3 regions of the Shinella sp. NM-101 genome follow, and region 1 is predicted to be linked to each of the others. Evidence: riboswitches for the same ligand, from Rfam matches in the RefSeq annotation. Region 1 holds a riboswitch; each other region holds the start of a gene.
The links. A riboswitch is a leader RNA that binds a small molecule or an ion and turns the genes downstream of it on or off. The one in region 1 is predicted to bind cobalamin.
Positions count from the first base shown of each region.

Region 2: another riboswitch for cobalamin. It lies ahead of L0976_RS20705 (ABC transporter substrate-binding protein); the one in region 1 lies ahead of L0976_RS04685 (aromatic ring-hydroxylating dioxygenase subunit alpha).
Region 3: another riboswitch for cobalamin. It lies ahead of fdhA (formaldehyde dehydrogenase, glutathione-independent); the one in region 1 lies ahead of L0976_RS04685 (aromatic ring-hydroxylating dioxygenase subunit alpha).

Region 1 covers NZ_JACBFT010000002.1:169,560-179,119, forward strand. Annotated here, with positions in the region: gene L0976_RS04660 (DUF1217 domain-containing protein) at 1-1,909, shown strand, start outside; gene L0976_RS04665 (FAD-binding oxidoreductase) at 1,910-3,340, opposite strand; gene L0976_RS04670 (L-threonylcarbamoyladenylate synthase) at 3,353-4,327, opposite strand; gene L0976_RS04675 (diguanylate cyclase domain-containing protein) at 4,479-5,543, shown strand; gene L0976_RS04680 (DUF6656 family protein) at 5,551-6,156, opposite strand; cobalamin riboswitch at 6,455-6,701, shown strand; gene L0976_RS04685 (aromatic ring-hydroxylating dioxygenase subunit alpha) at 6,809-8,053, shown strand; gene L0976_RS04690 (hybrid-cluster NAD(P)-dependent oxidoreductase) at 8,055-9,158, shown strand; gene lysS (lysine--tRNA ligase) at 9,353-9,560, opposite strand, start outside.
Region 2 covers NZ_JACBFT010000012.1:113,661-123,220, forward strand. Annotated here, with positions in the region: gene L0976_RS20690 (Ig-like domain-containing protein) at 1-2,450, opposite strand, end outside; gene L0976_RS20695 (LysR substrate-binding domain-containing protein) at 2,672-3,544, shown strand; gene L0976_RS20700 (cytochrome b) at 3,681-4,250, shown strand; cobalamin riboswitch at 4,384-4,580, shown strand; gene L0976_RS20705 (ABC transporter substrate-binding protein) at 4,674-5,684, shown strand; gene L0976_RS20710 (iron ABC transporter permease) at 5,681-6,721, shown strand; gene L0976_RS20715 (ABC transporter ATP-binding protein) at 6,718-7,494, shown strand; gene L0976_RS20720 (pseudoazurin) at 7,506-7,937, shown strand; gene L0976_RS20725 (methyltransferase domain-containing protein) at 7,934-8,821, shown strand; gene L0976_RS20730 (class I SAM-dependent methyltransferase) at 8,878-9,560, opposite strand, start outside.
Region 3 covers NZ_JACBFT010000003.1:114,571-124,130, forward strand. Annotated here, with positions in the region: gene L0976_RS07595 (xanthine dehydrogenase family protein molybdopterin-binding subunit) at 1-351, opposite strand, end outside; gene L0976_RS07600 (xanthine dehydrogenase family protein subunit M) at 361-1,377, opposite strand; gene L0976_RS07605 ((2Fe-2S)-binding protein) at 1,374-1,889, opposite strand; cobalamin riboswitch at 2,109-2,311, shown strand; gene fdhA (formaldehyde dehydrogenase, glutathione-independent) at 2,493-3,683, shown strand; gene L0976_RS07615 (asparaginase) at 3,782-4,762, opposite strand; gene L0976_RS07620 (GntR family transcriptional regulator) at 5,000-5,749, opposite strand; gene L0976_RS07625 (ABC transporter substrate-binding protein) at 5,976-7,607, shown strand; gene L0976_RS07630 (ABC transporter permease) at 7,679-8,719, shown strand; gene L0976_RS07635 (ABC transporter permease) at 8,728-9,560, shown strand, end outside.

The DNA.
Region 1 (9,560 bases):
GGAGACGCGCTACTACAATATCGTCATCGACACGGTGACGAGCGCCGATCAGCTCCTCAACAACGACCGTCTGCGCAACTATGTGTTCACGGCCTTCGGCATCGATCCGAACACCTATTCGCGCACGGTGGTGCGCGGCGTCCTCGGCAGCGATCCCGACGATCCGGGCAGCTATTTCAACACCACGTTCGGCGTGCGCGCCGAAGAGGCAGCCACGGCGATCGAGGCGGCCAATGCGGAGCTGGCCGGCCTTCCCTCCAACGATGCCAACAAGGCACGGATCGCCGAACTCAGGGCGGAAATCACACGGCAGAACGCGGTCATCGCCAATGCCCAGAAGTATCGCGCGCTGGCGGAGGCCTACAGCTTTGCCAGCGACGGGACGGCGACGGCCGGCACCGTGCAGGATGCGGCGCAGAAGGCGGGCACGAACCAGCTCTACACGCTCTCCAATCCGCGCGTGACGTCCGAGGCGGCGCTGATGAACAAGGACTATTTCGAGAGTCGCATCGGAAGCATCACGACGGCGCACGAACTCGTCAGCGATCCCCGCCTCCTGAACTACATCAAGGTCGCCTTCGACCTCAACAAGGCGTCCGTCGTCAGCTCCACGATCTCCAATATCCTGACGAGCGACCCCGACCCGAACGACGCGACGAGCTACATCAACCTCTTCGGCGGCGCCGACAAGGCGAAGTACGTCGCGCTGCGCGCCGCCTTCAACTTCCAGGAGGACGGCTCGCTTGCGGCCGGCGACACGGCGCAGACGGCCGCACAGACCGCCGCTGCCGCCCGCGGTTACATGGTCCACTACAACGACAAGGACGACGATGCGGACGCGACCGCCGTCAAGCGGTTCAAGAGCCAGATCGGTGCGGTCAAGTCGGTGCAGGACTTCGTCGGGGAGGCGTCGGTCTACAACTTCGCATTGAAGGCGTTCGGGCTCGATCCTGCCAGCGTCTCTGCCTTCACCGTCAAGAGAGTGCTCAAGAGCGACCTCAACGATCCCAGGAGCTATGTGTACCAGCTCAAGGACGACCGCTTCGTCCAGCTTGCCAAGGCGTTCAATTTCGGTGCGGACGGCAATATCACCGCGCCGAAGCTGGCGCAGTCGGAATCCGAGATCCTCGTCATGTCGCGCGCCTATGTGACGGCGAAATCCCGTTTCGGGACGAAGGACGACAAGGCGAAGGCTGAGGAAGAGGCGAAATATTACGCCACGCAGATCCAACGGGTCGAAACGACCAAGGAATTCCTCTCCGATGAGCGTCTCGTCTCCTTCGTGCTGACGGCGAACGGCATCGATCCGAAGAGCGTCGATCCGGTCTTCATGGAGAAGATCTTCGCGTCCGACCTCGACGACCCCAAGAGTTTCGTGAACCGGCAGGCGGACCGCGGCTTCCGCAAGATCGTCGCCTCGTTCAACTTCAACGCCGAGGGCAAGATCAAGCAGCCGGACGATGCCGAGATCCAGTCGCGCCGCGGCATCTACGAGACGATCGACAGCCATGTGCGCCAGATGCTGGAGGAGGAGGCGGGCAACGACAATGCCGGCGTGCGCCTTGCACTCTATTTCGAACGCAAGGCCGCGACGATCACGACCCCCTACGACATCCTTGCCGACGACGCGCTCTTCGAGGTCTTCAAGGTGGTCTACCAGCTTCCCGACGAGGTGGGCAGCGCGAACATCGACGCCCAGGCCGAAATGATCAAGCGCCATCTCGACCTCAAGGAGTTGCAGGACCCGCAGGCAGTTTCGAAGATGATCGTGAAGTTCTCCGTGCTCTACGACCTGAACAATCAGGCGACCACCGATCCCGCCCTCTCGGTGCTGACGAATTCGGGTTCCTCCGGCATCAGCGCGGACCTCATGATGTCGCTGGCGCAGCTTCGCACCGGCGGGGCCTGATCAACCGGCGACGACCTTGCCGGGATTCATGATCCCTGCGGGGTCGAAAGCGCGCTTGACCCTCCGCATCAGGTCCATCTCGATCGGCTCGCGCACGGCGGCAAGCTCGTCGCGCTTCAACTGCCCGATGCCGTGCTCGGCGGAAATCGAGCCGCCGTATTTCAGCACGATGGCGTGGACGAGATGGTTGATCTCGCGCCAGCGGGCAAGGAACGCCTCCTTGTCGGCGCCGACGGGCTGCGAGATGTTGTAGTGGATGTTGCCGTCGCCCATGTGGCCGAAGGAGCAGATGCGCGCGCCGGGGATCGCCGCCATCACCGCCGCATCCGCTTCCGCCATGAAATCCGGAATGGAGGAGACGGGCACGGAGACGTCGTGCTTGATCGATCCGCCCTCGGGCTTCTGCGCCGGCGACATGCTCTCGCGCATGTGCCACAGGGCCTTGCGCTGTTCCCCGCTTGCGGCGATGACGGCATTTTCCACCAGCCCGGCCTCGATGCCTTCGGCCAGCAGCGCCTCCATCATCCGTGTCGCCGTTTCGGCGGCGTCGGAGGTCGAGATGTCGACCAGCACGTACCAGTCGTGCCGGGTGGCCAGCGGATCGCGCACGCCCGGAATGTTTCGCGTGGTGAAATCGACGCCGAGGCGCGGCATCAGCTCGAAGCCGGTGAGCGCCGTGCCGCAGCGGCTGGAGGCGCGTTCGAAGAGGGCGAGCGCGTCCTTCACCGATTTCAGGCCGGCAAAGGCGACCTCGTGGCCGAGCGGACGGGGAAAGAGCTTCAGCACCGCCCCGGTGATGACGCCGAGCGTGCCTTCCGCGCCGATGAAGAGGTCGCGCAGGTCGTAGCCGGTATTGTCCTTCTTCAGCCGGCGCAGGCCGTTCCAGATTTCGCCGGTCGGCAGCACCACCTCCAGGCCAAGGCACAGATGGCGCATGTTGCCGTATGCGAGCACCGCGGTGCCGCCGGCATTGGTGGAAAGGTTGCCGCCGATCTGGCAGGAGCCTTCCGAGCCGAGCGACAGCGGGAAGAGCCGGTCGACGGCTTCGGCCGCCTTATGGATGTCCGCAAGGACGCAGCCGCCGTCCGCGACGATCACGTTGCCGACCGGGTCGACGTCTCGGATGCGGTTGAGGCGGGAGAGGGAAAGCACGACATCCGCCGCCCCCTCGCGCGGCACGCTGCCGCCGACATGGCCCGTATTGCCGCCCTGCGGCACGATCGCGGTGCGCGTTTCCGTGGCGAGCGCCAGGATCGCCGAGACCTCCTTCACCGAGCCGGGCCGCAGCACCAGCGGAGAGGTGCCGTGGTAGAGCCCGCGGCTCTCGACGAGATAGGGGGCGATGTCCCTGTCGTCGGCGAGGGCATATCCGGGGCCGGTGATGTCCGCGAAGCGGGCGATGAGATCGGGGGTGAGCGTCGCCTTGACCATCGCGCGTTTCTCCTAGCTGCGGGGCGCCGCCGCGCGCTGCAGGCGGTCGTTGATCGCCTCGCCGAGGCCGGTCGTGGGGATCGGCGAAACGGCGATGGAGCGCGCGCCCGCCGCATCCGCCGTCTTCATGTAGCCGAAGAGATTGGCGGCCGCTTCGGCAAGGTTGCCGCTGGGGCTGAGGTCGAGCACCAGCGCGGCCTCGCCTTCTCCGGGAAGCGGCGTGCCGCCGAAACGGATCAGCGCCTCACCGGGTTTCACGTCGCCGGCATCGAGGCGCACCGGGGCGTCGGGCGCATAGTGCGAGGCCAGCATGCCGGGCGCCTCGATCGTTGCGCCCGCCTTGTCGCCGCGCGTGACCGGGCGGCCGATGACGCGCTCGACGTCTGCGGCGTCGAGCCCGCCGGGCCGCAAGAGCCGGATCGTCTCCCCCTCGACCTTGAGGATCGTGGATTCGAGGCCGACGGTCGTGGGGCCGCCGTCGAGCACCAGTTCCAGCCGGTCACCGAAATCCTCGGCGACATGGCGGGCGGTGGTGGGGCTGATGCGGCCGGAGGTGTTGGCGCTGGGGGCTGCGAGCGGCCGGCCGAAGGCGGCGATCAGGCGGCCTGCGATGCCGGTCGGCACGCGGATGCCGACCGTGTCGAGGCCGGCGCGTGCCAGCGGATGGATGGGACTTTCCGGTCGGATCGGCACGATCAGCGTCAGCGGGCCGGGCCAGAAGGCCTCGGCGATCCGGCGCGACAGCGGGTCGAAGACCGCGTGCCTTTCCGCCATGGCAAGATCGGCCATGTGGCAGATCAGCGGATTGAAGCGCGGCCGGCCCTTCATTTCATAGATGCGGGTTATGGCCAGCGGATCGGTGGCGTCGGCGGCAAGGCCGTAGACCGTCTCGGTGGGAATGGCGACGGGCACGCCGCGCGCGAGCGTCTCCACGGCGCGTGCCAGCGCGGCCTCGCCATCCGTCCGGGTATCCACGATATCCGCCATGTCGTCCTTCCGTCTTTCTGCTTCCTTTACAGGGCTTTGGCCGTGGCTGCCAAGACCGCGCGGTTGCCTAAAATTCGAGCGACCGGGTTAGAGGGGCCGAAAGAGCCGCCTGTTATACGGGGGCCAACAGTCCCGCACGCAGGTCCCCATCATGACTCACAGAAAATCCTCGAAAACCGACATCGCCTTGCGGATCGCGATGGCGATGAAGCAGATGGGCATTGACGGCCTGCCGCGCAATTACGAACTGGTCTACGAGGCCTATGCCGGCAGCAATCCGGATCTCGTGCGCGACTTCATCGCGCTCGGCAAATACAAGTCGCAGGCCGCCCTCGACGAACTCGGCCGCAAATACCTGCCCCACCAGCACGAGGCGAGCGTGCTGCAGCGTTCGGCGGGCGCGCTCAGCAGCGAGATGAGCAACTTCATGCACCTGCTCAGCCAGGAGCGCTCCTCGCTCAACGACTACGGCCGCCTGATCGGCGAGGCCTCGCAGGTCATCCGCGATGCCGGACGCCTTGGCGAAGGCGCGCTCGGCAGCTCGCTCGAGGCGCTGCAGCGGGCGACCGAGCAGCGCGTCAACCATGCGGCGGAAATGGCGGAGAAGGTCGCGGCGCAGACCGCCGCCATGGAAAGCATCCAGAAGGAGATGGTGGAGTTCGAGGCGACGAAGTTCATCGACCCGCCGACCAGGCTCGGCAACCGCCGCGCCTTCAACAAGGCGCTCGCCCGCGTCTACGCCAATCCGCAGATGCCGCTGCTGTGCGGCGTGGCGATTGCGGAGGTCGATGCCGAGCGGCGGTTCTCGCCCGGCCAGATCGAGGCGCTGTCGGACCATCTCGTCACCTTCTATGGCGGCCTCATCCGCCAGGCCTTCCCGGCGCAGGACCTTGCCGTGCGCTTCGACGGCCTGCGTTTCGGTTTCCTGTTCAACACCGCGGACGAGGGCGAGGTAACGCGCCTTGTCGATCTCCTGCGCGCGGCCTTCCAGGCGGTGCCGCTGCGTGATCCGCGCACCGGCCGCAATCTCGGCAATCTCACGCTTTCCACCGGCGTGTGCATGACGGACCGGGCCGACAGCGCGCTCGACCTTTCGTCCGCCTGCGAACGGGCGCTGGCGGAGGCGAAGGCGGCGGGGGGCGACCAGATCGTCGTCTACGGCCGCGGCGACGAGGTGCCGGCCGGCAAGGAGTGGATGCTCTACAAGGCTTCGTGAGCCCGCGTCAGAGCGCCTCGATGGCCCTGCGCAGGGTTTCGTTGCGCGCACCGAGCATCAGCACGTTCTTCATGGCGAGCTTCGGGTCGTCCGTGCGGAAGATGACGCCGTTGCCGCGCACCGTCCGGTCGATCGTCAGGCGCCCTTCATCTTCCGCCGGCGCGATGGCGACGGCGAAATACATGCGTCCCGGCTTTTGCGAAATGCCGGCGAAGAACTGTTCCCCGTCGCCGATCTCGGCGAGGAAATTGGCCATGTAGAAGGCCCATTGCACATTGTCGAACTCCGCAAAGCGCGAATTGGCAACCGTGATGTGGCAGTAGCCGAGATGCGGCGTCCCGGCGAGCGTGCGGTGGAAGATCAGCTTCGGGAACTGGATCGAACGGTGGAAGCCGTTGATGCGCTCGTGGGTGACGTTGCCCGCCCGCTCCAGCTTGCGGCCCGTCCGCTCGGCCACCTCCTGGTAGCTGAGATAGCGCTTCTCGTTCGGGCTCCAGCTAAAATTGCGCTCGATGCGGCCGGTGCGCAGGAATTCCGTATGAACGGCGGAGCGCGGCGGGTTCGCGCGCTTGAACGCCACGGCGTCGTAGTATCGGAATTTCGTCTGCTGCACGCTTCGACACCCCGTCCTCGCGCCCGGATTGCCGGAAAGCTTATGAAAACGTCGTTAAGCATTCCTTTCCGTGCGGCTGCCTTCTTTTGCGCGTCACAATCATGGTCGCAATATGACAAGAGACTGATCGCGGATGCGGGCGTGCCGAAAGAATGGGCGGCCTGCCGTGAAAATCGGCATATGTAGTTGAGTTAAGTGGAGAAAACCGGATTCTATCTGTGCTCCATGCTCCGTCTTGACTGTCGTCAAATCAGAATGGCATGTCGTTTTCCGACATGCCGCGCCGCCGCGCTTGCGGTTAGATGGAGACACTCAAGGTGCTGCCCCCGCAGGGGGGTGGAGAATTGGGAAGCCGGTTGAAGTCCGGCGCTGCCCCCGCAACGGTGTTGGAGCAAGGTGCAGCAGCGGCCACTGGACGGGAGGTCTGGGAAGGCGTTGCACCGGTCAGGCAAGGCACGACCCTCGAAGCCGTCCGGCTTCGAAAAGGGAACGGCCCGGCAGGACGCTCCTCAGCCCGGAAACCAGCCTGGAGAAACGATCGTGACTGGCTGCGGCGGGCGGCCGGGAAGCGTGCAGCCCGTGCGGTCTTCCGCCCGGATGCCGTCTCCTCCCGTGCGCCTCGGCCCAAATCTGGATTAGTTGAGGATCCGCCATGGACATCAGCAGCGACGTGCTCCGCAAGCTCAAGAACCGGCGCGAGGGCTACAGCCTCGAGCAGGCCTTCTATATCGACCCCGACCACTACAAGCTCGACCTCGAGACGATCTGGTATCGCGACTGGCTGTTCATCGGCCATGACTGCGAGATCCCGAAGGCCGGCAACTTCTTCACCGTGCAGGTCGGCGATTATCCCGTCGTCATCACCCGCGACCGTTCGGGCACCGTCCGCGCGCTGCACAATTCCTGCCGCCATCGCGGTTCGCGCGTGTGCACGCAGCACAAGGGCACCTCGGCCAAGCTCGTCTGTCCCTACCACCAGTGGACCTACGAGCTCGACGGCTCTCTGCTCTTTGCCCGCCACATGGCGGCGGATTTCGACAAGACGCAGCACAGCTTGAAGCAGATCCACTGCGAGACCGTCGGCGGCTACATCTTCATCTGCCTCGCCGACGAGGCGCCCGACTTTTCCGCCTTCCGTTCGACGGCTGAGCCTTATCTCGCCCGCCACCGCCTCGGAGAGACGAAGGTCGCCTTCGAGAGCACGATCATCGAGAAGGGCAACTGGAAGCTCGTCTGGGAGAACAACCGCGAGTGCTACCACTGCGCCGCAAACCACCCGGAGCTCTGCCGCACCTATCCGGAAGCGCCGAGCGCGACCGGCGTGCAAGGGGCGAAGGACGATCCGGTCATCGCCGCGCATTGGGCGAAGTGCGAGGCCGCGGGCCTGCCGAGCGAATTCCGCATCTCGCCGACCGGCCAGTTCCGCGCTGCCCGCATGCCGCTCATCCAGGATGCGGAGAGCTACACCATGTCCGGCGCGCGCGCGGTGCAGCGCCCGCTCTCCAACGACATGCTGGAAAGCCATGTCGGCACGCTGCTGCTCTTCCACTATCCGACGACGTGGAACCACGTCCTCGCCGACCACGCCATCACCTTCCGCGTGCTGCCGCTCGGCCCGGAACTGACGCAGGTCACGACGAAGTGGCTCGTCAACAAGGATGCGGTCGAGGGCGTCGACTACCGTCTCGACGAACTCACCCATGTCTGGACCGAGACCAACGACCAGGACCGCCGGATCGTCGAGGAAAATGCCTTCGGCATCCGCTCGCCCGCCTACCAGCCCGGCCCCTATTCGGCCGAGGACGAGGGCGGCGTCATGCAGTTCGTCGAATGGTACTCGAACTTCATGATCGAGCGGCTCGACGGCGCCAAGAAGCCGCTTACCAAGGTCGCGTGACATGACGGTCGTCAGCCATTTCCACCATTTCGACGAACTCAATCCCTGGCACGACCGCCACAACCTGCTGGAGTGCATCGCCGTCACCGTGGAAACGGCTGATGTGATGACCTTCACCTTCAGCTCCGACCAGAAGAACTGGTTCCGGTATCTGCCGGGCCAGTTCGTCACGCTGGAGCTGCCGGTGTCGGAGGACGATCCGGTCATGCGCACCTACACGCTGTCCTCCTCGCCATCGCGCCCGTTCTCGGTCGCGGTGACGGTGAAGGCGCAGAAGAACTCCATCGGCACGCGCTGGATGTTCGACAACCTGCGCCCCGGCATGAAGCTGAAGGCCTTCGGGCCGCTCGGCGACTTCTCCTTCGTGCGTTATCCCGCGGAGAAGTATCTCTTCATCTCCGCCGGCTCGGGCGTCACGCCGATGATGTCGATGACGCGCTGGATGGCCGATTGCGCGCCGCAGTCCGACGTCGCCTTCGTCACCTGCGCGCGCAAGCCGGAGGACCTGCTGTTCAAGGGCGAGCTCGAATGTCTTGCCGCCCAGATGCCGAACCTTGCGCTCGGCTTCGTCGTCGAGGGCCACAATCCGCGCGACGGCTGGCATGGCCTTCGCGGCCGCATCGACGCGGCGCGCCTTTCGCTGCTCGCCCCGGATTTCCGGGACCGCACCGTCTTCTGCTGCGGTCCGGAACCGTTCATGCGCGGTGTGCGCGACATGCTGAAGGTCTGCGGCTTCAACATGGACCGCTATCACGAGGAGAGCTTCCAGCCGTCGAGCGCCCCCGCGCCGGAGGAAATCGCCATACGTGCCGGCGCCGGCGAGCAGGAGGTCGATGCCGATGCCGTCGCGACCGTCAGCTTCACCATGGCCGGCAAGGAGGGCAAGTGCCCGCCCGGCCAGACGATCCTGCAGACGGCCCGCGCGGCCGGCGTGCGCATCGGCGCGGCCTGCGAGGGCGGGCTTTGCGGCACCTGCCGGGTGATGAAGGTCTCTGGCGAGGTGGAGATGCGCCACAATGGCGGCATCCTCGACGACGAGATCGCGGAAGGCTACATCCTCGCCTGCTGCTCGCGGCCCATCGGGGATGTCTCCATCGAGGCGTAAGGCAAGGAAAAGCCCCCGTCATCTTGGATGATGGGGGCTTCGATGTTTGCTCGACGGCTACCTCCGCACGCGCGTCACCCTCGGGTTTGACCCCGAGCATCCAAGCCACGGTGAGGCTGTGGGGATGGATGGTCGGGTCGAGCCGGACCACGACGGAGGGGAAGCGGTGCTTCCTGCCACCGCAACGAAGCGTGTCAGTCCGCCTTCGCCCGGCGTGCCGGGAAGAGGATGACGTCGCGGATCGACGGGGCGTTCGTCAAGAGCATGATCAGGCGGTCGACGCCGATGCCGAGGCCGCCTGCGGGCGGCATGCCCTGGTCGATGGCGTCGAGGAATTCGTCATCGAGCTGCTTGGCCTTCTCGCCGCGGGCATGGGCCTGTTCGAGCTGCTCGACCATGCGG
Region 2 (9,560 bases), on a different contig from region 1:
GTCGTGGACTGACGCGAGAAGACGGTGCCCTTCAGCAGGAAGTTGCCCGTCGCCCCGTTCGTGCCGCCGACATCCGTCGACCAGCCATCGGCATTGCCGTCGTTGAAGGTCTCGACGAGCAGCGTGCGGTCGCCGCGCACGATCACGTCGACCGTGTCGGTCGACTTGACGCCGTTGACGTCCGTGGCCGTGAGCGTCAGCTTGTGCTTGCCGAGGTCGAGCTTGGCGGTTGCTTCCTTGCCTTCGGCGACGACGTCGCCGTTCTCGTCCGTCCAGACCCACGACGTGACGTTGCCGGGCAGCATCGACCTTGCGCCGGAGAGGGCGACATCGGCAAGCGCCGCGCCCGAGGGAGCGTCCGCCACGATGTCGTCGCCGGCATCGGCCATGGCACGGGCAACGCCGCCGCCGACATTGACGTTCTCGAAGACTTCCTGATGGCCGCGGTAGTAGCCGGTCAGACCGTCACGGTCGAGTTCCGGCTTGCTGCGGAAGCCGTCCAGATAGTCGTCGAAGCCGGTGAAGTAGGTCTCCGTCGTGATGCGGTTGTTGTCGGGGTCGATGGTGACGAGGCGGATCGCGCCGTTGCCGCCGTTGCTGCCCTTGCTCTCGTCGCCGTTGCCGGTGATCTCGCGCGACACGCCGTTCTGGTAGTTCACCAGGAACTGGAAGACCGGCTCGCCATACTGGTTGTAGGTGATGTCGGTTTCCGCGCCGTCGCCGAAGATGTGGCCGGAGAAGGTCATGACGATGTTGGGATAGCGGGCGAGCAGCTCGCGCGAGACATATTCGCCGTCATTGGCGCCGGCCTGGTCGGTGCGCATGCCGTAGTCGTAGCCGGCGCCCTCGTCGTAGAGCGGCAGGGCGAGGTTGTCCTGGCGGCCGGCATAGCTCGTCAGCGAGTGGGTGGCGAGCATCACGCGGTAGTCCGGGTGGGCCTCGATCACGTCGCCCGCCCAGCGGATCACGTCGTCGCGCGGGCCGAATTCCAGCGAGATCGACAGCCATTTCGTGCCGTCGGGCGCGGTGAACGTGCTGTAGGTGTTGCGCGCGCTCATCAGCTCCTGGTCATAGGAGCCGCCGAACGTGTCGGGGTTGGTCGCCTTCTGCTTGTCCGGCGAGAAGCGGCTGTCGAGATAGTTCGACGAGTGATTGGCGGCGTTGCCGCTGCTTCCCTGGTCATGGTTGCCCGGCAGGAGGGCGTAGGGGATCTTGCCGTCCAGCTTGCGCAGGGCCGCCTCGGCGATGTCCCACTGGCTGGACTGGTTGGTCTGCGTGATGTCGCCCACATGGGTCATGAAGACGATGTTATGGCTGTCGCGGTTGTCGACCAGCCATTGCGTCATGTCGGCGAAGAAGTGCTTGATGCCGTCGTTCGACGTGTAGTCCTGCGTGTCCGGGAAGACGGCGATCGTATAGGCGTTCGGCCCGGCGACGCGCACGCGGAAGTCGTCCGTCACGGAATTGCCGGCCGCGTCCGTCGCGGTCACGCGGACATCCGAGTGGCCGAGTTCGGCGAAGTCGAGCACCAGCTTGTTGCCGTCGGTCAGGGTGGCCGTCACGACGTCGCCGTTCTTGTTCTGGACGGTGTAGGTCAGGCCTTCGCCCGAGAAATGCTGGGAAAGGTCGATCGTGGCGTTTTCCGCATCCGGGGTGACCATCATGTCCTTGATGGCGACGGTCTTCACGACCGCGTCCGGATCGGTGGTCGGCTCCTGGCCGACCTGCGGCACGCCGGCGGCGTCCGGCGTCGTGGTGGTCGGCGTGGTGCCCTTGCCCGAAAGCGTGCCCTTGCCGAATTCGGCTGTCACGGAACCCTGGCCGAAGCGGAATTCCGTGCCGTTGTGCTGCAGCGCGTCGGACTTGAAATCGTCCGGGACGATGCCGCCGGGACGGGCCTTGCCCAGCACGGAAAGCTCATCGCCGGACAGCACCTTCTCGATGAACAGGAAGCTGCCGAGATAGCCGGAGGAGGTTTCGCCGTCATTGTCGGAGAAGATCAGGAAGCCGTTGGACTTGTCGATGGTGAAGCGCGCGGCCAGCGAGCCGGTCATCTTCTGCGCGGCGATGAATTCGCCGTTGACGTATTTGCTCATGGTGACGGAGCCGTCGCTGCCCTTCTCGATCGTGAGGCCCACGCGGTTCCACGCATCGAGGTTGGCGGCACCGCGATAGTCGCTGTTGATGCCGAGGCCGAAGCTGCCGCCGGCGACATTGCCGAAGATGTCGGCGTCGCTGCTGTTGGAGGTGTCCGTCTGCAGGAACGGGATCCAGCCGCTCGACGTGCCGGACGACGGGAAGTACACGTCGTAGACGAGGCTGTAGGAGGATACCGTGCCCGTGCCGCCCGGCGTGACCAGCAGGCCCTGCTGCTTGCCGAGGCGAGGGATGGAGAGGAGCCAGTCGTCGGAAGACTGGATCGGCGTTGTGAGATTGGTGGAGGACGTCATGTCGGCCTTCTCTCTGAGGTGAAACGGGGTCGGCTCGATGCCGCGCCTTACCGTTAGAGAATGGCCTTGCAGGCCGAATGACAGTTCCTTAACAAATCGTTTACCGGCCATAGCGATTTCCGATGGCTGCCATCGGATTCGTCATCTGCCTGTCAGCATCCGCCCGAATATTCCCATCCGCGGCCCGAACGGCCCTCGTTCTGTCAATAGAAGCGGATGCGATGTCGATTGCGCAATTGAAAGCCTTCCATGTCGTCGCGGTGTGCGGTGGCTTCTCCCAGGCCGCCCGGGACATGGCGATAAGCCAGTCCACCCTGTCGGCCCATGTGCGCGACCTGGAGGCCGCCTGCGGCTTCAACCTTCTCGAACGCCGGGCGCGCGGCGTCTCCCTCAGCTCGAACGGCGAGCGCCTGCTGGAGATCACCACCCGGCTGTTCGCGGCAGAACGCGAGGCCAATGCCTTCCTGCGTGGCGAGGCCGGTGCGAGCGGCGGTCACCTGCGCGTTGCCGCCGACGGCCCGATCCTCGCCCTGCCGATCCTCTCGCACATGAAGAGCGAGCGTCCGAAACTCACATTCTCGCTGTCGATCGATAATTCCGCACGCGTCATCGAGCAGGTCATGGACTATCGCGCGGACGTCGCCATTACCGCGCGTGTGCCCAATGACCCGCGGCTTTTCGGCAAGCACTTCCTCAGCATGCGGCTCGGTCTGTGCGTGCCGCTGGATCACCCGCTCGCCGGGGAGCAGAGCGTCACCATGCGCGCGCTGGAAGGCCTGTCCTTCGTCATGCGCGAACGCGGCTCGCGCACCCGCGAGGTTTTCGAGAAGAATCTCGCGGGTCACGCCATTTCCATCGAGCAGATCGTCGAGATTTCCTCAAGGGAAGGCGTTCGCGAAGCCATCGCCAACAGGGTGGGATGCGGCGTCATCGCCGATCTCGAACTCGGCAATGACAACCGCCTCGCCTTTGTGCCGATCGAAGACGCCCACGAGATTATCGACGAATACGTCATCTGCCTCGCCGAGCGCCAGCACCTTCCGCTGATCCGCGGCTTCATCCACGCGGCGGCCGCGCTGCACTCCGCCCGCTGAGGCCGATCGCGATCCTGCCGCGACAATGGGCGCCATCCACGCAATCTCCATGAAACGCACACGAAACCGGGATACTCGAATGCGAGCATCCGGCGGGGTGCGGTGCCGGCAGCGAGCCGGCCAGACGAGGAATGGCATGATGAGACCGTTTCAAAGAGACAGCAGCGCCAGATATCCTGTATCGATCCGCATCCTGCACTGGCTGCGGGCCATCCTGATCCTCGGGTTGATCGCCTGCGGCTGGTACATGACCGGACGCGCCGAGGACGACCCGACGGCCGCGATCCTTTATCCCAACCACAAGCAGTTCGGCGTGCTGGCCTGGCTGCTGGCGCTGGCGCAGCTTGCCCTTCGCTGGCGCTACCGTGCGGTTCTGCCGCACGCGCCGGACGCCCTCAAGCCCTGGGAGAAGCGCCTGTCCCACATCACCCACCGGCTGATCATCGCCTTGACCATACTCACTCCGCTGCTGGGCTACGCGATGTCCAGCAGCCTCACGGACGGCGACGGCGTGCCTTTCTTCTTCCTCTCGCATGTGCCGGAGGTCCTGCCGAAGAACGATACGGCCTTCGCGGTGTTCCAGGCGCTGCACGCCTATAGCGCCTATATCCTGCTGGCCTGCGTCCTCCTGCACATAGCCGGCACCGTGAAGCACCGGCTGCAGGACAGGGGCGGTCCGACCGACGTGCTCCCCCGCATGCTTTGATGCGGGCGAACCATGATCGCGGCCCGGTCCCGTGAACCTTCGGCGACCGGCGGCGCGTCGGTGTTCTGACATCCTCTCTTTCATCCCGTTTCGGCCGGCCCGATCCGGCGGCCTTGCAAGCGCCGATGCTATTCGCTACGGGATGACGGTCGGTTTCCGGAAGGGACTAAGAGGGAATCCGTGGCCAAAGACGGCCAGCCAAACGGAACTGCCCCCGCAACTGTAGGCGGCGAGCTGAACTCGGAAAATCCACTGGGCCCCGCGCCCGGGAAGGTCGAGGAAAGCGACGACCCGTCAGTCAGGAGACCTGCCGACGCAGATGACCAACCGAGCGGGTCGGCTCGGGCGGGCTTGTGATCGGCGTCCTGCATTTCGATCCTCGGCCTTCCTTCGTCCCGCCAACATTGCAACGGAAGGGATACGATGTTGAGGTTCACGACGGCGTTCATCGCCACTTTCGCCCTGGCGCCGATGGCGTTCGCGGCCACCAGCTATCCGCTGAAGCTGACGAGCTGCGGCCACGAGGTCACCATCGAGAAGGCGCCGGACAGCGTCGTCAGCGTCGGCCAGAGCACGACCGAGATCCTCTACATGCTCGGCCTCGCCGACAAGGTGAAGGGCACCGCGCTGTGGATCAATCCCGTCCTGCCCGAATTCGCCGAGGTCGACAAGACGGTCGAGCGCCTCGCCGACAATGCGCCGAGCTTCGAAAGCGTCGTGGCAAAGAAGCCGGAGCTCGTCGTCACCGCCTACGAGTGGATGATCGGTCCGCAGGGGGCGGTCGGCACGCGCGAGATGTTCGATGACGCGGGGATCGCAAGCTGGATCATGCCGACCGAATGCGTCGGAAAGGACAACACGCAGAGCATGGACGGCGCCCGCACCAGGCTGTTCGACACGGCCCTGCTCTACCAGGGCATCACGGAACTGGCCGAGATCTTCGACGTCTCCGAACGCGGCGAAAAGCTGGTCGCCGACCTCAGGTCGCGCGAGGAGTCCGCGGTCCGCAAAGCCAAGGACCTGAACCTGCCCGAGGACGTTTCCGGCGTGTTCTGGTATTCCTCCGCCGACATCGAGATCGACCCCTATGTGGCCGGCCTCAACGGCGTGCCGGGCTGGATGCTCTCCAAGCTGGGCGTGAAGAACGTCGTCACCTCCGAGGAGGAGTGGCCGACGGTGGGCTGGGAGACCATCGCCACGGCGAGGCCGACCTTCATCGTCGCGGCCGAAATGAACCGCCGTCGCTTCCCCGCCGACGACATCGCCGTCAAGCGCGAGTTCCTGACCACCGATCCCGTCGCGAAGGAGATGGAGGCGGTCAGGCAGGATCGCATCCTCACGATCGAGGCGAATGCGATGGACCCGTCGGTTCGCGCGATCTTCGCGCTGGAGAAGCTGTCGAACGCGCTTTCCGGGTTCGGTCTGTCGAAATGAGACAAGGCGCTGCGGTCCATGGCCTCGGGTGGCTCTTCTGGCTGGCTCCGGCCGTGCTGGCCGCAGCGCTGCTGTTTGGAACGGCGGTCGGCGAGACGCGCATCCCGCTCGCCACCGTCTTCGACGTCCTGGCGACGAAAGCGGGCTTCCTGGACCGTGCGATCGATCCCATCGAACTCAGCGTGATCTGGCACTATCGCATGTCGCGCGCGGTGGTGGCGGCCTGCGGCGGCGCCAGCCTCGCCCTGTCCGGCCTCATCCTCCAGGCGCTCTTGCGAAATCCGCTGGCCGAGCCCTATCTCCTCGGCATTTCGGCTGGAGCCTCCACCGGGGCCGTCGCCGTCACCGTCGCCGGTTTCGGCGCGGGGCTGCTCAGCATGTCGGCCGGAGCCTTTGCCGGCGCCATCACGGCCTTCGTGCTGGTCGCGCTGCTGGCCCGCGCCGCGGGCGGCGGAACCGGCATGCGCGGCGCGGCGGTGATCATCCTTGCCGGGATTGCGGGATCGCAGATGTTCAACGCCCTGACGGCCCTTATCATCGCGCAGTCGGCAAGCGCCGAGCAGGCGCGGGGCATAATGTTCTGGCTGCTGGGCAACCTTTCCGGCGTGCGCTGGCCAGACACCTGGCTGGTGCTGCCGATGACCCTCGCCGGGCTCGGCATCACGTTGTGGCATGTCCGGGCACTCGACGCCTTCGCCTTCGGCGCCGAGAGCGCGGCCGCGCTCGGCATCGACGTGCGCCGCACGCAGGTCGTGCTGATCGGAACGGCGACGCTGGTGACGGCGATCATGGTCTCGGTCGCCGGCGCCATCGGCTTCGTCGGGCTCGTCGTGCCGCATGCCATGCGCATTCTCGTCGGCGCGCGCCACAGCCGGCTGGTGCCGGCGACGGCACTCGCCGGGGCGGTCTTCCTCGTCGTCTCCGATGTCGTCTCGCGCATCGCCCTTCCTGGGCAGGTCCTGCCGATCGGCGTCGTCACCGCGCTGGTCGGTGCGCCGGCCTTCGCCTTCATCATGGTCAGGGGAAGGCAGCGATGACCGACAGGCCCGTACTCGAAGCGGCCGGCGTCGCCCGGATGGCCGGTGGCCGCCCGATCGTTTCCGGCATCGATCTCGGCGTGCGCGCCGGCGAGACGCTCGGCCTGATAGGACCAAACGGCTCGGGAAAATCGACGCTCCTGAACATGCTGGCCGGGCTCGTCAGCCCGAGCCGGGGCGAGATCCGCCTCGCCGGCCGGCCCATGGCGCGCCTCAGCCGGCGCGAGGTCGCGCGCTCCATCGCCTTCGTCGCCCAGCAGGCCGAGACGGGTGAGCGGATTTGCGTGCGCGATGCGGTCGAGCTCGGCCGCACGCCGTGGCTCGATGCGCTGCGGCCGTGGGGCCGCGAGGACGACGATGCCGTGAACGCGGCGCTCGAGGCCGTCGATATGCAGCACATGGCTCGCCGCGACTGGGCGACGCTCTCGGGCGGCGAGCGCCAGCGGGTCCATATCGCCCGCGCCCATGCGCAGAAACCGCAGCTCCTGCTTCTCGACGAGCCGACGAACCATCTCGACATCCACCACCAGATCGCCATTCTCGACCTCATCGGAACGCTCGCGGTGACGACCGTCATCGCCCTCCACGACCTCAACCACGCACAGCGCTGCGATCGATTGCTGGTGATGAAACACGGGCGATGCGCGGCCCTCGGGCCGCCGCACGAGGTGCTCACCGCACCGCTGATCCGCGAGATCTTCGCCGTCGAGGCCGAACTCATTCCCCATCCGTCCGGCGGCCGGCCGGTCTTCGCCTTCCAACGCCTTGCCTGAAAGGACACTCCATGCTGCTCCGACTGACCCTTCTTCTCGGCCTCCTCGCATCCCCGGCCGTGGCCGAGACCTTCGAGGTGAAGATGCTCAACCGCAACGCGACGGGCCCGATGCCCTTCGAGCCCGAATACCTCGTGATCAAGCCTGGCGACACGGTGAAATTCCTCGCCACGGACCCCGGCCACAACGCCGCCACCATCGCCGGCATGATCCCCGACGGCGGCAAGAAGTTTGTCGGCAAGATCAATCAGGAGATCGAGGTGACGCTGAGCGAGGAAGGCATCTGGGGCATCAAGTGCTCGCCGCATTTCACCATGGGCATGGCCATGCTGATCCAGGTCGGCGATACGCCGGCCACCGAAGCCGACCTGCCGGCGGACCTGCCGCCCGCCGCCCGCAAGCGCATGATCGAGATCCTCGCCCGGCGCGACGCCGCAAGGTGAGCGCGGCCGGACCCGGGGGTCTCTCCAATCGTTCGGTCAAGGACGACATCCGCGACTACTGGAGCATCCGCGCCGAAACCTACGATCTCAGTCCCGGGCACGGGCAAATGGACATGCGCGAGGCGCAGGCATGGCGAGACCTGATCCGTGACCATCTCGGCCACGGCGAGGGCCGCCGCGCGCTGGATCTCGGTTGCGGCACGGGCACGATGTCGCTGCTGATGCAGGCCGCCGGCTTCGACGTGACGGGCCTCGACTTTGCCGGGCCGATGCTCGAGCGCGCCCGCCGGAAAGCGCAGGAGGCCGGCGTCCCCGTCACGTTCGTCGCCGGCGACGCCGAGCATACGCTCGAGCCCGAAGCGCAGTACGACGCGATCATCGCGCGTAACCTGCTGTGGACCCTGCCGGACCCCCGACAGGCCGTCGGCGAATGGTGCCGCATCCTGAGGCCGGGCGGGCGGCTGCTGGTCATCGACGGCGATTTTGTCCGTCAGAGCAGGATCGAGCGCCTCATGCTGCTGCTCGACGGGATATTCGGCAAGATTCGCGACGGTCATAGCCTGCTGACCGTGGCGCAATGGGAGGAGCACGGCCGCATCATGGCGCGCCTGCCGTTTCACCGGGGAATGCGGGTGGAGGATGTGGTGGCCTTGTTCGCGGGAGCCGGCCTCATGGAGCAACGTCGCGATGGCTTGCAGGGCATACGTCGCGGCAGGGGCCTGCACCTTGCCAGCCGGGCAGGCGCCATCGCATGGAGCCAGCACCGCTTCGCCGTTTCCGCCTGCAAGCCGCAGGAGGGACATATCCGCGAGAGGGTGTCTGACGGCATCCGCGCAGCAACGGACCCTTGGAGCCGGCCCCGCCGGGAAAACGCCCGTTCCTAGACTGCTTCCGCTGGCAGGGCGAACGCGCCCATACGCCTCGGCCCTGCCGGTGACTGTTATCCGGCGTCTGGCTGCTTCACTGCCAGTCCATCCGGTCTGCGCACGATTGCTATACACGAGAAACCGCGGTGAAGGCTGGCCGCCTCGCTCGTTCCGCCTTGCAGCGCCGCGATCTCGGCAGCGACCCCGAACAGATCCGGGCGCGGCTTGACATGATGCCAGCCCAGCCATGTGCGAATGACGTGCTTCGTCCATGAAGGCAGGCCCGCCATGTCGCCGAAATCGACGACATGCAGTTCCCCTCCCGGCGCCAGAAGCTGCGACGCCCTGAGGAGAGCGTCCCGCCATTGCGGGATCATCGAGACGGCATACGAAATGAAGATGCGATCGTAGCCATGGTCCCGCGCCGTCCGGAAGCTTGCTTGCGGATCGAAGGTGACGGCATCCGCGCGGGCAAGGCGCACCCTGTCGTGCAGGCGGGTGCGCGTCACGGCGCTACCGGCAGCCGCCAGCATCTCGCCCGATATGTCGATGCCGTGAAAGCGCGCATGCGGATAGGCCTGCGCCGCCTTCACCAGATTGCGGCCGGTGCCGCAGCCGATCTCCAGCACCGTGCCACCCGCCGGCACATGAAGTCTCTCCAGCATCCTGTCGCGACCGAGCAGGTAGTATTTACGCGTCGCGTCGTAGAAGCCGAAGCGTCTTTGCAGCCGATAGATGCGATCCATCAGCGCACCGT
Region 3 (9,560 bases), on a different contig from region 1:
CGTCTCTGCGACCACGAAGGCGACAGGCTGGCCGTCGAACAGCACGCGGTCGTTCTCCAGCGGGCGGAACGGATGGCCGGGCAGCGCCACGGCATCCTTCCACTTGCTGTCCCGATAGGCGGTTTTCGGCCGGTTCTCGTGGGTATAGATCTTGACCACGCCCGGCACGCGCTCCGCCGCGCGCACGTCGAGCGCGATGATGCGGCCGGTGGCAACGGTGGCGAGCGCCGCGTGGCCGAAGAGCATTCCGGGCTCGAAATGCTCCGCCGCATATCTGGCCTGCCCGGTCACCTTGAGCGGTCCATCGATGCGGGAGATCGGCAGGCCGACGATTCTGGAACGGTCGAGCATTCTTGCCTCCTATTGGATTGCCTTGGTCGTCTGGCTCTGCGGCATGCCGCTGGCCGCCTGCCGCAAGGCGCGGACGATCGCCCGTCGGGCGAGGGGAATCTTGAAGTCGTTGCCGCCCTGGCCCCGGGCATCGAGGAGCAGGCGGTCGGCCACCTGCCGGAATGTCTCGTCCGCCGCCGGCGCGCCTGCAAATTCCGCCTCGGCGAGCGGATCGCGCCAGGGCTTGTGCGCCACGCCGCCGAGCGCGACGCGCAGGTCGATGATGCGTCGGTCGGCGATTTCCATCGCAGCGGCGACCGATACCAGCGCGAAGGCATAGGACAGGCGATCGCGCAGCTTCAGATAGGAGTAGTGACCGGCAAAATGGTTGGCCTCCAGACGGATGCCCGTGACGAGTTCGCCGCGCTCAAGAATATTGTCGCGGTGCGGCTCATCCCCCGGCAACCGATGGAAATCGGTAAAGGCGATGTCCCGTGCGCTGTCGGGCCCTACCACTTCCACCGTGGCGTCCAGCGCCGCGAGCGCCACGCACATGTCGGAGGGATGCACGGCAATGCATTTGTCGCTGGCCCCGAGGATGGCGTGCATGCGGGTAAGGCCGCCGATGGCCGCGCAGTCGCTGCCCGGCTCGCGCTTGTTGCAGGGGGTGGACGGGTCGTAGAAATAGGGGCAGCGGGTCCGCTGCAGCAGGTTGCCGCCGGTCGTCGCGGCGTTGCGCAACTGCGGCGAGGCGCCGGCGAGGATGGCGCTTGCAAGCAGGGGAAAGCGCGCCTCGATCCGGGCATCGTAGGCGACGGCGGAATTGCTCGCCAGCGCGCCGATGCGCAGGCCGCCATCGGCAAGCGCCTCGATCTCCTTCAGGGGAAGGGAATTGATATCGACGATCGCGTCCGGGTGCGCCACGTCGTATTTCATGAGGTCGACAAGGTTGGTGCCGCCGGCCAGGAACTGCGCCTGCGGGCTGGCGGCAAGCGCGGCCACGGCATCCGCGACGGTTTCGGCGCGGGTATAGGCAAAGGGTTTCATTCCGCCGCCTCCCGCCAGGAAGCCCGGCTCGAAAGCACATCCTCGATGGCGTCGGCGATGTTGGTATAGGCGCCGCACCGACAGAGATTGCCGCTCATCAATTCGCGGATGTCGTCGCGCGTGTGGGCATGGCCTTCATTCAGGAGCCCGATGGTGGAACAGATCTGGCCCGGCGTGCAGTAGCCGCACTGGAAGGCATCATGCTCGACGAATGCCTTCTGCACCGGATGCATCCTTTCCGGCGTGCCAAGACCTTCCACGGTGGTGATCGCAGCCCCGGAAAGGGTGACGGCAAGCTTGAGGCAGGCATTCATGCGCTGCCCGTCGATGACGACGGTGCAGGCGCCGCACTGGCCATGGTCGCATCCCTTCTTGGTACCGGTCAGTTCGAGGTCGCTGCGCAGGAGGTCGAGGAGTGTCGTCCAGGGATGGACATCCAGCGTATAGGGCGTGCCGTTGATCGTAACGGAGAGGGGACAGGTGGGTAGACGGCTTGCAGGAACGGTGTCCATCGGTTCTGTCTTTCATTGCGAGGATGGATCGCTAACGAGAGGCGCTGGGCTTTGTTCCTGCCGGGGCGGTGATGGACGCCGGCCATGTCGCCCGCAAGCCCGGGAATATCGCAGTCCGGCTTCGCCAGGCTGCGCGAATGCGTCGATGCAGCGGATGGAAGCTGTCGTTCAGGGTGCCGGCGATGTCGTTATCTCGCGGGTCATTGCGGACGATAAGTGGAATGCTGGGCCATTCAGGGTGCCATGCCGAAAGCCTCGGCATGGATAATTGGGAAGCCGGTGCGATGCCGGCGCTGCCCCCGCAACGGTAGCGGAACGAAATCTCGACGAATGCCACTGGCCGCCCGGCCGGGAAGGCGTCGAGAGTGTCCTCGAGGGACGGTTCCGAAGCCCGGAAACCAGCCTTGAAGCAAAGACTCGGCCGATTGCGGTGGGCGATCGAGAGGCGAACGGCGTTGTCTTGCAATCGCTCCGTTCCTTCCTCTCTCCACCCGTCGTCGGGAAACGATGCGCACCGCCGTCCGGCGGCTCGCAAACGTTGCGATCGCGATCCTGCCTGCCGAGGAGCGGGCAGGACGGCTTCAACCCAGGAGGAGACAGACTATGAGCAGGAACAGAGGCGTCGTCTACATGCGGCCCGGCAAGGTCGAGGTGCGCGACATCGACGACCCGAAGCTGGAGGCGCCGGATGGCCGGCGCATCGAGCACGGGGTCATCCTCAAGGTGATCTCGACCAACATCTGCGGCTCCGACCAGCACATGGTGCGCGGGCGCACGACGGCGATGCCGGGTCTCGTGCTCGGGCACGAGATCACGGGCGAGGTCATCGAAAAGGGCATCGACGTCGAGATGCTGGAGGTCGGCGACATCGTCTCGGTGCCATTCAACGTGGCCTGCGGGCGCTGCCGCTGCTGCAAGTCGCAGGATACCGGCGTCTGCCTCACCGTGAACCCGTCGCGCGCCGGCGGCGCCTACGGCTATGTCGACATGGGCGGCTGGATCGGCGGGCAGGCGCGCTACGTGACGATCCCCTATGCCGACTTCAACCTGCTGAAGTTCCCCGACCGCGACAAGGCGATGGCGAAGATCCGCGACCTCACCATGCTGTCGGACATCCTGCCGACCGGCTTCCACGGCGCGGTCAGGGCGGGCGTCGGCGTCGGCTCGACGGTCTATGTGGCCGGTGCCGGTCCGGTCGGCCTCGCGGCTGCCGCTTCCGCCCGCATCCTCGGCGCGGCGGTCGTCATGATCGGCGATTTCAACAAGGACCGCCTGGCGCATGCCGCCAGGGTCGGCTTCGAGCCGATCGACCTTTCCAGGAGCGACCGGCTCGGCGACATGATCGCCGATGTTATCGGCACCAACGAGGTCGACAGCGCCATCGATGCCGTCGGTTTCGAGGCGCGCGGCCATGCCGGCGGCGAGCAGCCGGCCATCGTCCTCAACCAGATGATGGAGATCACCCGCGCCGCGGGCTCCATCGGCATCCCCGGCCTCTATGTCACCGAGGATCCGGGTGCCGTGGACGACGCGGCCAAGCACGGCAGCTTGGCGCTGCGCTTCGGCCTCGGCTGGGCGAAGGCGCAGTCCTTCCACACCGGCCAGACGCCCGTGCTGAAGTACAATCGCCAGCTCATGCAGGCGATCCTGCACGACCGCCTGCCGATCGCCGACATCGTCAACGCGAAGATCATCGCGCTCGACGACGCGGTCCAGGGCTACGAGAGCTTCGACCAGGGAGCGGCGACGAAGTTCGTGCTCGACCCGCATGGCGACCTGCTGAAGGCAGCCTGACGGCATGATCGGGCACCGGCCGGCAAGGCTGGCCGGTGCCTTCCTTACCGCTCCGCAGTCGAAGGCGGCGTTTCATCGCCAGCAGGCTGCGGAGCTTCTTACATCCCGAACCGTTCGACCTGCCGCCGGATCTCCGCCATCGGCATGCCGCTGCCTAGCAGCACGGACAGGAGGATGCGGGCCTTCTGGGCGCTGAGGTCACCCGCGAAGATGACGCCGCCTTCGGCGAGCGTCCGTCCGCCGCCATTGCCGTAGATCGGCTTCACGCGCCCCCGCTGGCAACGGCTGGTCATGACGACCGGAATGCCCTGGCCGACGAGCTCTATCGCCGCTGCGGTCACCGGCGGGGTCGCATTCCCCCGGCCGAAACCCTCGATGACGATCCCCTTCACGCCGGCTGCGGCGGCAAGGCGGATGGAGCGGTCCGTGGTCCCGATCCCCAGCTTGACGATCTCGACGTCTTCCTCGACGCGGTCCGTTGAGATCGTGCCGGCGAGGTTGGGGCGTCGGTGCACGATCACGGTGTCCCCGTCGACCTCGCCGAGCTTGCCGTGCTCGCCGGACACGAACGTGTCGACGCGCGATGTGTGAGACTTCGTCACGTCGCGCGCGGCGTGGAATTCCTGCTCGAAGCACAGGAGCGTGCCGAGGCCGCGCGTGCCCGGAGCGCCGGCCACCCGCACGGCGTCCGCGATGTTGCGCGGGCCGTCGCTGTCCGGCGCGTCGGCGGCGCGCTGGGCGCCGGTGAACACGACGGGCTTGTCGCCGTCAACGAGCAGGTCGGCCATATAGGCGCTCTCCTCCATCGTGTCCGTCCCGTGGGTGACCACGACGCCATCCACCGCGGGATCGGCGAGGTGGGACGAGATTCTTCGGGCGAGCCTGAACGCATCGCCAAGCGTCAGGGCATAGCTGCCGGTTGTCATTAAGTCGTCCACCACCAGATCGAAGCCGTCCAGGGGATCGTGCAGTCCCGTGCGGAGCGCCTCGCCGCGAAGCTGCGCGGTGACATGCCCCGTGGCGGAATCCGCCCGCGAGGCGATCGTCCCGCCGGTGGTTATGAGAGCGATTCTGGGCATGTTGCACCTCTTCCCGGGCTGCCGCTCGGATCCGGCGGTTGAGCATCAAGGCATTCGGCAGCGACCCGCCGAGATCAAAGGCCGGCATTCCTCGCCGCGGTCAAAACGTAAGGCAAGGCTTACTCGAACCGGATTGCCTCAGCGACCGGCCCACCGGCGAAGACGAAAACGGTCTGCGATGGCTGGCGCGCCTGTGCCTTCGTGGCGAGGAACCGCGACGAGGCGGGCCGAAGCGCGTCACGCACCGGCCGCGCCCCGCAGCCAGAGCATGGCGTTCTCCAGGTTCGGCTCCGGCTCGGCGCGGTCGAGCTTGAGGTCGGCGGTGATGTGCTTGAGGTGGTGCGCCATCTCGTGGCTGGCCGCCTCGCCGTCGCCCCGCTCGATCGCCGCGACGATGGCGCTATGCTCGTCGCGCGGGCAGCCGGTTTCCGCCTCGGCATGCACGAGGATGGCAAGGCAGGTCAGCACCTGGAGCTCCGTCATGAGGCGGATGAGATACGGATTGCCCGTCATTTCCGCGAGCTTGAGATGGAACTCCCCGCTCAGCCGGACGAGGGTGGAGCGGTCCTGCCGCAGGCGGGCTTCGCCTTCCATGGCGATATGCTCGTGCAGCGCCGCCAGGTGCTCCGGCGTCCGGGTCTCGGCAATGCCGCGCACCATCGCGGGCTCGACCATCTCCCGGACGTGAAGCATCTTGCGGGCCTCGTCGCGGTTGGGAGAGGCGATGGTGCATCCCTGGTTCGGGGTCTTCTTGAAGACGCCGATCTCCGAGAGCTTGGCGATCGACTGGCGCACCACGGTGCGGCTGACGTCGAAGGCTTCCGAGAGCTGCGCCTCGGTGATCCGCAGCCCCGGGGGCAGGCGCTGCTCGAAGATCGCCAGGATCAGTTTCCGGGTGACCTCCATTTCCGTGTAGCCGTGGATCCTCTTCAGGCTGCCTGCGTCTTTACCGGGATCCGCCGCAGCCTTCCGGCCTGTTCCTTCCATCGATCACTTCCTCCGCGAGGCCGCAGCCTCCCCCAAATAAACGCCACGGTTTCAATCGTGCTGCACTTTTCTCATGCGGCCCGGGAAAAAGCAATTGACAAGCGACATTATTGAACACTCTATTGTATCCAATAATAAAAACAGAACGGGAAAAGCATCTATGACCGTCCGGACCGGTGCCGGCGATCGCCCTCCTGTGGAAAATGAACCGAAAAAGGGGAACAATATGAAAGACATGCTGAAATTCATCACGCTGGGACCCGTAAGCCGCCGGGCACTGCTCGGCGCAACCGTTGCGTTTGCCGTAGCCGGCACCCTCGCCAATCCGGTGCCGGCCTTCGCGCAGGCCGCGAAGGAAACCCTCCTCGTCGGCGGCCCGCGCACGCCCGAGTCGCTCGACCAGGAATATCCGCCGACGGAGGCCGTTCATGAAATGCGCCGCAACGTCTACGAGCGTCTGCTGACCTACGAGATGAAGACCGGCGACGACGGCGTTCTCTACGAGGACTTCGCGAAGATCACCGGCGCGCTGGCCGAAAAATACGAGGTCGCGGACGACTTCAAGTCGATCACGTTCCACCTGCGTCCCGGCGTCGTCAGCGGCGCGGGCAATACGCTCACCGCCGACGACGTCATGTGGTCGTTCGAGCGCGGCTGGAACCTCAAGTCGAACTTCCACTGGTACATGACGCAGATCCTCAAGATCGAGGACTTCGGCGCGGCCTTCGAGAAGGTCGACGACATGACGGTGAAGGTCAAGATACCCAACCCGTCCCCGCTGATCGCCAAGCTGTGGACCAACAGCGACCTCGGGATCCTCGATTCCAAGGTGATGAAGGAGAAGATCACGGACGATGACAAGTGGGGCCAGCGCTACCTCGCCACCGCCTCGGCCTCGTTCGGTCCCTATGTCGTCACCAAATATGCGCCCGGCCAGGAGGTCGTCTACCAGGCCAACGAGAACTACTATCGCGGCGCGCCGAAGCTGAAGCGGATCATCTTCAAGGAGATGCCGACCGCGGCGAACCGCGTCGCGGCCCTGCAGGGCGGCGCCATCGACGTGGCCGAGTACCTGTCGCCGCGCGAGCTTTCCCAGGTCGAGAAGATTCCGGGCGTGACCGTCGACAAGGTCTTCGGCAACTACATCCACCGCGTCGAGATGCAGAACGAGATGAAGCCCTTCGACGATCCGCGCGTTCGCCAGGCCCTCAACTATCTCGTGCCGCGCGACGAGATATCGAAGGCCGTCTATTACGGCACGGCGCGTCCGACGAAGAGCCCCATCTCCGAAATCTACCCGGCCTTCACCGACGAATACTTCACCTATTCGCACGATGTCGAGAAGGCCAAGGCGCTGCTCGCCGAGGCCGGCCATGCCGACGGGTTCGAGACGGAGCTCGGCTACCGCACGGGCGATCAGCTCGAAGAGGAGATCGCCGTCATCCTGCAGACGGCCTTCGCGAAGGCGGGCGTGAACGTGAAGCTGTCGAAGCTGCCGGCCTCCACGCTCGTCGAGCGGTACACCAAGGGCGAGATCCCGATGTACTTCTTCCGGGACATGGCGATCGTTCCGGATGCCGCCTATGTCGCGAACCTCTGGCTGAACAGCAACTCGCTCATCAACTACTCGCGCTTCAAGAGCGAGGAGGTCGATAGCCTCATCAACTCGGCCCTGACGGGCGTCGACGAGGAAAAGCGCCTCGCCGACATGAAGCGCGTGCAGCAGATCACCATGGAGGGCGCTCCCTGGGTGTTCCTGTTCAACCCCGGCTACCAGCTCGCCACGCGCTCCAACGTGAAGGGCTATTCCTGGTACACGCCGAACGGCAACGCCTGGTTCGACTTCCACAAGGAATAGGCCGGTCCGGCAACCGGCGGGCGGGAGCAATCCCGTCCGCCTCCCTTTTCCCGAGAACAGGAGAGGTCGGAATGTCTGTTTCCGGTGCCTGGCAACGCCTTCCGAGGCCGTTGCGGATCGTCCTTTCGCGTCTGCCGATGATCGTGCCGCAGATGCTGGGCGTGATCTTCGTCACATTCATGCTTGTGCGCCTTCTGCCCGGCGACCCCACGCTGCTGATGCTCGGCAACATGGCAACGCCCGAAAGCATCGCCAACCTTCGCGAACAGCTCGGCCTGAACGGAACGCTCTGGGAGCAGTTTCTCAGCTACATGGGCAATGTCATGCACGGCGATCTCGGCATTTCGCTGTTCACCTCCAACCCCGTCGCCACCGACCTCATGGACCGCGCCCCGGCGACGCTCGAACTGATCTTCTACTCCATGCTGCTGACGCTGGCGGTCGCCGTCGTCGTGGCGGTCATCGCCGTCGTGCGGCCCGGCGGTATCATGGACTATGTCAGCCGCTTCTATGGACTGGCGGCCGGCGCGATCCCCGATTTCTGGGTCGGCCTGCTCCTGATCTTCTTCCTGTTCTCCCTCGCCGGCATCGCCCCCGCGCCGTTCGGCCGCATCGATCCGCTTCTCGAGGCCCCGCCCGCCATCACCGGCTTCTACACCTTCGATAGCCTGCTGGCGGGTGATTTCGACGCGCTCGTCTCCTCCTTCGGCCGTCTGGCGCTGCCGGTCCTGACGCTGACGCTCGTCAATGCCGGCGCGCTGATGAAGATGACCAAGACCACCTTCGCCGACATCTGGCGCAGCGACTTCATCCGCCACCAGCGGGCAAGCGGCCTTCCCGAACGGGTCATCGTCCGCAACGCCCTGCGCAACAGCCTGCCGCCCATCATCACGCTGGTCGGCTTCCTGATCGGCTTCCTTCTGGGCGCTGCCGTCCTGGTGGAGACGATCTTCTCCTGGGGCGGGCTCGGGCAATATGCGGTCCAGTCGGTCATCAACTCCGATTATCCGGCATTGCAGGGCTTCGTGCTGCTCGCCTCCGCCTTCATCCTTCTCGTCTATCTGGTCGTCGACATTCTCTACGAACTCGCCGATCCGCGCATCCGGGTATGAGGGGCGGCATGACAAAGATCCTCGACTTCTTCCGCTTCACCTCCCGCAATCCGGCGGCCCTCATCGGCGTCGTGCTGTTCGTCCTCCAACTCCTCGCCATCGTCTTCGCGCCGTGGCTCGCCACGCATTCGCCGACGACGGCCGATCCGATCGCCTCGCTCCAGCCGCCCTCGGTCGAGCACTGGCTGGGCACGGACGTCTCGGGCATGGACATCTATTCGCGCATCATCTTCGCCACGCGCATCAACCTGCTGATCTCGGTCACCGCCGTCGCGGTCGCCTTCGTCATCGGCGTGCCGATCGGCCTGCTCGTCGGCTACTACCGCAACTGGCTGAGCTCGCTGACCATGCGTGTCTTCGACTTCATCCAGTCCTTCCCGGTCTTCGTCCTCGGCATGGCGCTCGTCTCGGTCATGGGGCAGGAGATCTGGAACGTCGCGATCGTGCTGGCGGTACTGTTCATCCCGGTCTTCGCCCGCCTCATCCGGGCCGAGGTGCTGTCGCTGCGCGAGCGTCCCTTCATCGCCGCCGCACGGTGCAGCGGGGCCACCGATGCGACGATCATGTTCCGGCATATCCTGCCCAACGCGCTGACGCCGTCGATCGTGCAGGTCTCGATCAGCATCGGCATGGCGATCCTTCTGACCGCGGGCCTGTCCTTCATCGGCGCCGGCGTGCGCATGCCCGTGCCCGAATGGGGGCTGATGGTCTCCGTCGGTTCGCAACAGATGATCCTCGGGATCTGGTGGGTCTCGCTCTTCCCCGGCCTTGCGATCGTCTTCTCCGTCCTGAGCTTCGCCCTTCTGGGGGATGCGATCCGCGAATACTTCGATCCCCGGAG